2 linked regions of the Methylobacterium currus genome follow. The protein of the gene in region 2 interacts with the protein of the main gene of each other region in a pairwise test. Links are inferred from orthologs where the notes say so. Each region holds a gene or a part of one and is shown on either strand. Other genes may lie near its edges.

Evidence for each region. Proteins that work in one complex are often made in the same cells at the same time.
Region 1: the proteins of DA075_RS10575 (region 2) and dsbD interact in binary tests that used the Escherichia coli proteins (3 or more experiments, as listed by UniProt). The link is inferred for Methylobacterium currus from one-to-one orthologs.

Annotation. Positions count from the first base shown.
Region 1 is NZ_CP028843.1:6,086,124-6,090,118, reverse strand. What follows is about bases 650-3,569. They hold dsbD (protein-disulfide reductase DsbD), read right to left. Parts: upstream 2,991-3,569; coding sequence 1,308-2,990; downstream 650-1,307. Other genes in these bases: DA075_RS27960 (response regulator), read left to right, coding at 3,150-3,569; DA075_RS27970 (DsbA family protein), read right to left, coding at 650-1,267. Outside these bases: DA075_RS27975 (L,D-transpeptidase), read right to left, coding at 1-632; more of DA075_RS27970, read right to left, coding at 632-649; more of DA075_RS27960, read left to right, coding at 3,570-3,812. UniProt on the Escherichia coli protein: Required to facilitate the formation of correct disulfide bonds in some periplasmic proteins and for the assembly of the periplasmic c-type cytochromes.
Region 2 is NZ_CP028843.1:2,204,570-2,208,404, forward strand. What follows is about bases 1-2,760. They hold DA075_RS10575 (DsbE family thiol:disulfide interchange protein), read left to right. Parts: upstream 1-960; coding sequence 961-1,560; downstream 1,561-2,760. Other genes in these bases: DA075_RS10565 (heme ABC transporter permease), read left to right, coding at 39-800; ccmD (heme exporter protein CcmD), read left to right, coding at 806-964; DA075_RS10580 (GyrI-like domain-containing protein), read right to left, coding at 1,644-2,420; dapF (diaminopimelate epimerase), read left to right, coding at 2,654-2,760. In the rest of the region: more of dapF, read left to right, coding at 2,761-3,541; tRNA (N(6)-L-threonylcarbamoyladenosine(37)-C(2))-methylthiotransferase MtaB, read left to right, coding at 3,538-3,835. UniProt on the Escherichia coli protein: Involved in disulfide bond formation. Catalyzes a late, reductive step in the assembly of periplasmic c-type cytochromes, probably the reduction of disulfide bonds of the apocytochrome c to allow covalent linkage with the heme.

The DNA.
Region 1 (3,995 bases), 3.9 Mb from region 2 along the record:
GTGGGGACGCGCCGGTGCAGGTCGATCACGTCCTGGTTCAGCATGCGGATGCATCCCGAGGACACCGCCTCGCCAATGCTCCAGGGCTCCGTCGTGCCGTGGATGCGGTACAGCGTGTCCTTGCCGTCCTTGAACAGGTAGAGCGCCCGGGCCCCGAGCGGGTTCCTGTCGCCGCCCGGCATGCCGCCGGCCCAGCGCCCGTTCCGCTCCGGATCACGCCGGAGCATGTCGGGGGTCGGCGCCCATCGCGGCCAGGAAGCCTTGCGGGCGACGGTCGCCTCGCCGGTGAACTCGAATCCGGCCTTGCCCACCCCGACCGCGTAGCGCATCGCCTTGCCGCCCTCCATGACGGGGTAGAGAGAGCGCTTGTATGGATCGACGACGAGGGTGCCGGGCGGCTCCTTCGACGGGAAGTCGACCAACTGGCGGACGTTGCGCGCCTTGAGGTCACGCGGGTCGACCGCCTCGACCGGGAAGGGTTCGTCCGTGACGGCGGCGTACCGGCGCAAGACCTCCGGGGCGATCTGCTGCCGGGCCACCGCGACGGAGGCCGGCGCCCCCTGCGAGGTCGAGCAGGCGCCGAGCGCCGAGGCGAGGGCGATCACCGTCGGAAGGCGGAGGGGCCGCGGCATCACGAGCGTCCTCGCGCGCGGGCCTGGACGACCGCCTGCCTGAAACCGTCGAAATCGAGCGCCGCCGCGACCTTTAGCTGGCCGATTAGGAAGACCGGGGTTCCCTGCAGGCCGAGGGCGTCGGCTTGGTCGAGATTGCGCTGGAGCAAGCCCGCGATCTCGCCGGCAAGTGCCATGCGGTCCCGCTCCAGCCGGGTCATGTCGACGCCGGAGGCCTCGACCGCCTCCCGCATCCGTTCCTTGGTGATGCCGCGGCCCGGAATGCCCATCAGGGCCGCGTGGACGGTCTCGTAGCGCCCCTGGTAGCGCGCCGCGAGGGCGAACTGGGCGCCGTAGACGGAGGCGTCCCCGAGGATCGGCCAGTCCTTGTGGACGAGGCGGATGCGCCCGTCCGTCTTCACCAGCCGGAGAAGGTCGGGCTCGGCCTTCTTGCAGAAGGGGCAGTTGTAATCGAGGAACGCGACGATGGTCAGGTCGCCCTTCGGGTTACCGGAGACCGGCGCCTGCGGGTCGTTGAAGATCGCGTTGGGGTCGACGCCCTGGGCGAAGGCTTCCTCGGTCGGCGGCGCCAGCGAGAGCAGGGCGGGCGCAAGCGCGGCGGCGGGCAGAAGGGCGAGCAGGGTCCTGCGGTCCATCGTGGTCTCCGTGAAACTTAATTTGTCGAAAGGGGGTGGCTCAGGCGCCGACGAGGGCGAGACGACGCTTCAGGTCATCGACCGTGAATTCGCCCTCGGTGCGGGCCTCGCGGACCTCGGCGCCGTTGGGTCGCATCAGGATGAGGGTTGGCGGTCCGACGACCTCGAAGCGCCGCATCAGGGCGCGTGTGGCGTCGTCGTCGCGGGTGACGTCGGCGCGGATCACCGAGACGGCCCTCAGCCTCGCTCGGACGTCGGCATCGGCCAGGACCGTCCGTTCGTTCGTCTTGCAGACGGTGCACCAGTCGGCGGCGAACTCGACGAGCACCGGCTTGCCCGCGGCACGGGCCGCCGCGAGGGCGGCCTCGAAAGCCGGGACGAAGGAGACAGTCCGGCCTTCCTCGACGTGGGCTGCCTGCGTCCGGCCGAGTCCGGCGAGCGGCCGGAGCGGGTCGGTCCCGCCGCTCGCGGCGCCGACGACGAGGGCGCAGCCGTAGGTTACGGCAACGATACCAGCGCCCTTGCCCAGCCGGCCCGCGGCGCCCGCCGTGACGACGTCGAACGCCCCGACGAACACGCCGATGTCGATCGCCAGCGCGCCCCAAAGCACGAGGGAGACCTCGGACGGCACGAGGCGCGAGACCATGGTGATGGCCAACGCGAGGAAGACCACCCCGAAGGCCTGCTTGGCGACGACGAGCCATGGGCCTGACTTCGGCAGGATCCCTGCCCCGAACGTCCCGAACGCGATCAGCGGCAGGCCCATGCCGAGGCCGAGCGCGAACAGGACGGCGGCACCCCGCACCACGTCTCCGGTCTGGGCGACATAGAGGAGTGCCGCGGCGAGCGGCGGCGTCACGCAGGGCCCGACGATCAGGGCGGAGGTGAACCCCATGACGGAGGCGCCACCAAGCGCGCCAAGCCTGCCTACGCTCAGTCGCGACAGGCGGCCGGCGGCACCGGACGGCAGCGCCAGGTCGAACACGCCGAACATCGACAAGGCCAGGGAGGCGAAGGCCGCGGCGAGCAGTCCGAGCGCAGTGGGAGTCTGGAGCGCGACCTGGAGGTTGCGCCCGGACCATGCCGCCGCCACGCCAAGCGTCCCGTAGGCTAGCGCCATCGCGAACACGTAGGTGCCGGACAGGACGAAGCCGCGCCCGGCCGAGAGCCGCTCCCCGGACCGGGCCAGCATGCCGGCCAGCACCGGGACCATCGGGAGCACGCACGGGGTGAAGGCCAGGAGCAGGCCGAGCCCGAGGAAGGTCGCCAGGACGCCCGCGAGTTGGCCCGAGAGCAGGCCGCTCTCGGGCTCGGTCTGCGCGCCAGTGGCCGGCGTCTCGGCGGTCGCCTGTGGACCTCCCGCGGGGACCTCGATGACCTTGCTGATCGGCGGGTAGCAGATGCCCTTCTCGGCACAGCCCTGATAGGTGACGCGCACCTCGCGCAGCCCCGCGAGAGCCGCACCTGGAACGATGGCCTCCGTCGCGCCGTGATAGACTTCCGTCGGCCCGAAGTTGGGGTCGTCCTTGGTCTCGCCGGGCTGGGTGCCGACGGGCAGCTCCCTGCCGCTTCCGTCGGAGGCGGCGATCTTGTCACGGTAGAGGTAGGTGCCGGGGGCGATGGTCCATCGCAGGCGCAGCGAGAGGTCGGGGTCACGGGTGACATCGACGGTGAAGGGCGTCGGCCTCGCACCGGGCTCGCGGCACTGCCCCGGCGACCACAGCGAGGAGCCGGTTCAGAGCAGGGCAGCGAGGACAAGGTGGGTGAACACGTTCGGCATAGGTGGGGTCCGGGCTCGGATCGGCCCGACGCGGATCGGAAACGCAGCTTAAGCCAGGCTTAAGCGGGGCCCGGAGGATGGAGGCGGTGAAGGGAGACACGCATGCGCATCCTCGTCGTCGAGGACGACACCATCCTGTCGGACGGGCTCCGGGCTGGTTTGGGCTTGGCCGGGGCGACGGTCGATTGCGTCGCGACCTGCGCCGACGCCGAGGCGGCGCTCGCCACGAGCGCGTTCTCGGCCATCGTGCTCGACCTGATGCTGCCCGATGGCTCTGGCCTCGACGTGTTGCGGGGGCTTCGCCGCCGGAACGACCGGACGCCGGTCGTCCTGCTGACGGCCCGGGACGCCGTGGCCGACCGGATCGCCGGGCTCGACGGGGGCGCCGACGACTATCTCGGCAAGCCTTTCGACCTCGACGAGCTCTCCGCCCGCATCCGCGCCGTCGTCCGGCGGGCTTCGGGGCGGGCCGCGGCGATCCTGGAACACGGCGCCATCCGGCTCGATCCCGGCAGCCTCGCCGTCACCGTCGACGGTGTGCCGGTCGCCGTCTCCCGGCGCGAGGTTATGGTTCTGGCGGCCCTCATGGAACGACCTGACGTGCTTCGCTCGAAAGCGGAGTTGGAGGAGCGCCTCTACGGCTGGCAGGAAGAGGTCGAGAGCAATGCCGTCGAGGTTCACATGCACAACCTGCGCGCCAAGATCGGCCGACACGCCATCGAAACGGTGCGCGGCCTCGGCTACCGCATGAGGGCCCTGACATGAGGTCGCTCCGCGCCAGGCTGTTCGCCATCCTGCTGCTCGCCACCGGCCTGATCTGGCTCAGCGCGGTCGCCTGGATCTACTTTGGCTCAAAGCGCGAGGTGGAGCAGGTCCTCGACAACCGCCTGCAGGAAGCAGCCCGCATGGTCAGTTCCCTGGTGGGCGCGGTCGGCGGCCCGGGACCGG
Region 2 (3,835 bases):
CGATGTCGATGGATGCCAAGGCGATAGGTCCCAAGGCGATGGGTCGTCTCACGCGGCTGGCGCAGCCCGGCCATTTCATGCGCTGGTCCGGGGTTCTGCTGCCCTGGGTGGCGGGCCTCGCCCTCGTGCTGCTGGCGGTCGGCCAGTACCTGACCTGGTTCGTGGCCCCGCCCGACTACCAGCAGGGCGAGACGGTGCGGATCATGTACATCCACGTGCCGGCGGCCTGGATGGCGGTGTTCTTCTACGGCGCCATGACGGTCTCGGCGCTCGGCACCCTGATCTGGCGTCATCCACTGGCCGACGTGGCGCAGCGCGCCGCCGCCCCCATCGGCGCCGCCTTCACCCTGATCTGCCTCGTCACCGGCTCGCTCTGGGGCAAGCCGATGTGGGGCACCTACTGGGTCTGGGACGCGCGCCTGACCTCGATGCTGGTGCTGTTCCTGATCTATTGCGGGCTGCTCGCCCTGTGGCGGACCATCGAGGATCCGAACAGGGCCGCCCGGGCGGTCGCGATCCTGACCCTCGTCGGCGCCGTCAACCTGCCGATCATCAAGTTCTCGGTGAACTGGTGGTCGACCCTGCACCAGCCGGCCTCGATCCTGCGGATGGGCGGGCCGACCATCCATCCGACCATGCTCTATCCCCTGCTGGTGATGATCGCCGCCGCCTCGGTGCTCGGCGTCGCCCTGCATCTCCAGGCGATGCGCACCGAGATCCTGCGCCGGCGCGTGCGCACCCTGACGATCCTGGAGGCCGAGCGGCTCGATGCCGCGCTCCTCGCCCCGCAGGCGGCCTGACCGGCATGGATCTCGGCCCTCACGCCCCCTTCATCCTGGGCGCCTACGGCTTCACCGGCTTGGTGATCCTCGGCCTCGTCGCCCACGCGTTCCTCGACCGGCGGGCGCAGGAGCGGGCGCTCGCCCGGCTCGCGCAGGAACCGCCTCCGCGGGGCCGCCGGTGAGCGACGTCCCCTTGCATCCGGTCGAGGAGACCGAGGAGCCGCCGCGCCGCAGCCGGCTCCTCTTCCTGCTGCCGCTCCTCGCCTTCGCAGGCCTGGCCGGCATCTTCCTCGGCAAGCTGCTCACCACCGGATACGATCCCTCCGCCATCCCCTCGGCCCTGATCGGCCGCCAGGTGCCGGACTTCACCCTGCCGCCGGTCCCCGGCCTGACGGCCGACGGCGCCGCGGTGCCGGGCCTGACGGCCGCCGATTTCAAGGGCAAGGTGACGGTGCTGAACGTCTGGGCCTCGTGGTGCGCACCCTGCCAGGTCGAGCATCCGATGCTGGTGCGGCTCTCCCGCGACGGGGTCAACCTCGTCGGCATCGACTACAAGGACCAGCCCGAGAACGGCCGCCGCTTCCTCGGCCGTCACGGCAATCCGTTCCGCGCGGTGGGGGCCGACGAGGCCGGCCGCGTCGGCATCGATCTCGGGGTCTACGGCGTGCCGGAGACCTTCGTGATCGGACCGGACGGGCGAATTCGCGAAAAACTCGTCGGCATCCTGACGCCGGAGAATTACGACGCCTTCCTGGCGCGGGTGCGGGCGATGCAGTAGGGGGCCCTCGTGCCCCTGTCGCGGATCTCCTTCGGCGAACGCGTCAGTCGTCCGGGATAGGGGCGAGGCTATCGCCTCGCTCCCTATTTCGGCAGCGCGTAGATGTTGACCTCCAGCGCGTCGTCGGACGGGCTCGCGAGCGGGGTCAGGTATTCTTCCACGAAGGCATCCTGGACGAGGATGCCCTTGGCATCGAGATAGGCCGTCACCGTCTCGTAGGTCTGGTCGATGCCCTCGTAGGCGCCCTTGTGGGTGAAGCGCAGGGCCTTGCCGCTCGGCGTCGAGCCGAAGCGCAGGTCGTCCGGGAGGCCGGCGGGACGCGGGTTCGGGGCGGCCTCGACCGGCACCATCACCTCGAACTGGAAGCCGTCATCGTCGGTGCGGGTGAAGACCGAGATCGGCTGGCCGTTGGCCTTGATGCCGGCCCCTGCAAGCGCCGCCTCGACCTTGGCGATCGCGTCCTTCAGGCTCGGCAGCGCCTGATCCCACTTCGCGGTGCCGGACAGGATCGCGGCGGGCTTGGCCGGCAGCGTCACCTCGTCGACGTCGGACGGGTCGCCCGGATTGGCGACGAGGGGCGCGCGCCCGGCGGTCGGGGGCACCGGCGTCGCGGGCGGCAGCGCCTTGTCGGGCGCGGGCGGGGCCGGCGCCTGGTTGGTCCCCTGGCCCGGGCCGGGCGCCGTGGTGGTCGGCAGCGGCGCCGATTGCGCCGGCGACGGGGTGCCGGCCGGGGGCGCGGCCGGCGACGGCGCGGGAGCCGGGGCAGGCTGCTGCGCAAGGACCGGCTGGGCAAAGACCGAGGCCCCGCAGGCCAGGGCCGCGGCGAGGCCGATCGCGATCGTCGGGAAGCGGGTCTTCATCACGGGCGGAGCGCTCCGGGCTCTGGCGCGGGCTGGCAGTGCCGGCCGGCATTGGCGTGGGCCGGCATCGCCGGCCGGATCGAACGCGTCAAGCGCAAAGCCGTTGCGGGCTCATCGCGAGAGCGTGAGGGCGGGGCCTCGTCCCGACGCCCGGTCGGCTCGCCTGCGCGCCGGTTCTGGTCCATACACCGCGCGGCCCCCATCTGCGCCTTGCCCGTCGGAGAATCCTGCCCGTGTCCCCCCTCGCCCATCGCCGCTTCCTGAAGATGAACGGGCTCGGCAACGAGATCGTGGTGCTGGACCTGCGCGGCAGCGACATCCGGGTGCAGCCGGAGGAAGCCCGCGCCATCGCGGCCGATCCGGCCTCGCGCTTCGACCAGATGATGGTGCTGCACGATCCCGTCACCCCGGGCACCGACGCCTTCGTGCGGATCTACAACACCGACGGCTCGGAGGCCGGTGCCTGCGGCAACGGCACGCGCTGCGTCGCCTGGGCGATGCTGGACGATCCGGCCATGGCGCGCCCGACACTGGGCGAGAACCTGATGCTCGAGACGAGGCCCGGGCTCCTCGAGGTCGTGCGGGTGTCGCCCGTGGATTTCACCGTCGACATGGGGGCGCCGCGGCTGCGCTGGGACGAGATCCCGCTCGCCGAGCCGTTTCCCGATACCCGCCGCATCGAGTTGCAGGTCGGGCCGATCGACGATCCGGTGCTGCACTCGCCGGGCGCGGTCAGCATGGGCAACCCGCACGCGGTGTTCTTCGTCGAGCGCGATCCAGACACATACGACCTCGGGCGGATCGGCCCGCTGCTCGAATCGCACCCGATCTTCCCGGACCGGGCCAACATCTCCCTCGCGCAGGTCATCGACCGCACGCATCTCCGCCTGCGGGTCTGGGAGCGCGGCGCCGGGCTGACGCGGGCCTGCGGCACCGCCGCCTGCGCCGCCCTCGTGGCGGCCGCGCGCCTGCGCCTGACCGGCCGCGAGGCCACCGTGACGCTGCCGGGCGGCGACCTGCGCATCGCCTGGGGCGAGGACGACCACGTCCGCATGACCGGCCCGACCGAGTTGGAACACGAGGGCACCTTCGCAGCCTCACTGTTCGAGGCGTCGTCGTGAGCGTCGAGGTCCTGAGCTTCGGCTGCCGCCTCAACGCCGCCGAATCGGAGGCGATGCGCCGTCAGGCGGAACAAGCGGGCCGCACCGACCTCGTCGTCGTCAATACCTGCGCGGTGACGGCGGAGGCCGGGCGTCAGGCCCGCAAGGCGATCCGGGCCGCCGCGCGCGCGAACCCGGCGGCGCGGGTGGTGGTGACCGGCTGCGGCGCGCAGGTCGAGACCGAGGCCTACGCCGCCATGCCGGAGGTGGCCGAGATCCTCGGCAACCGCCGCAAGCTCGATCCGACGGTCTGGA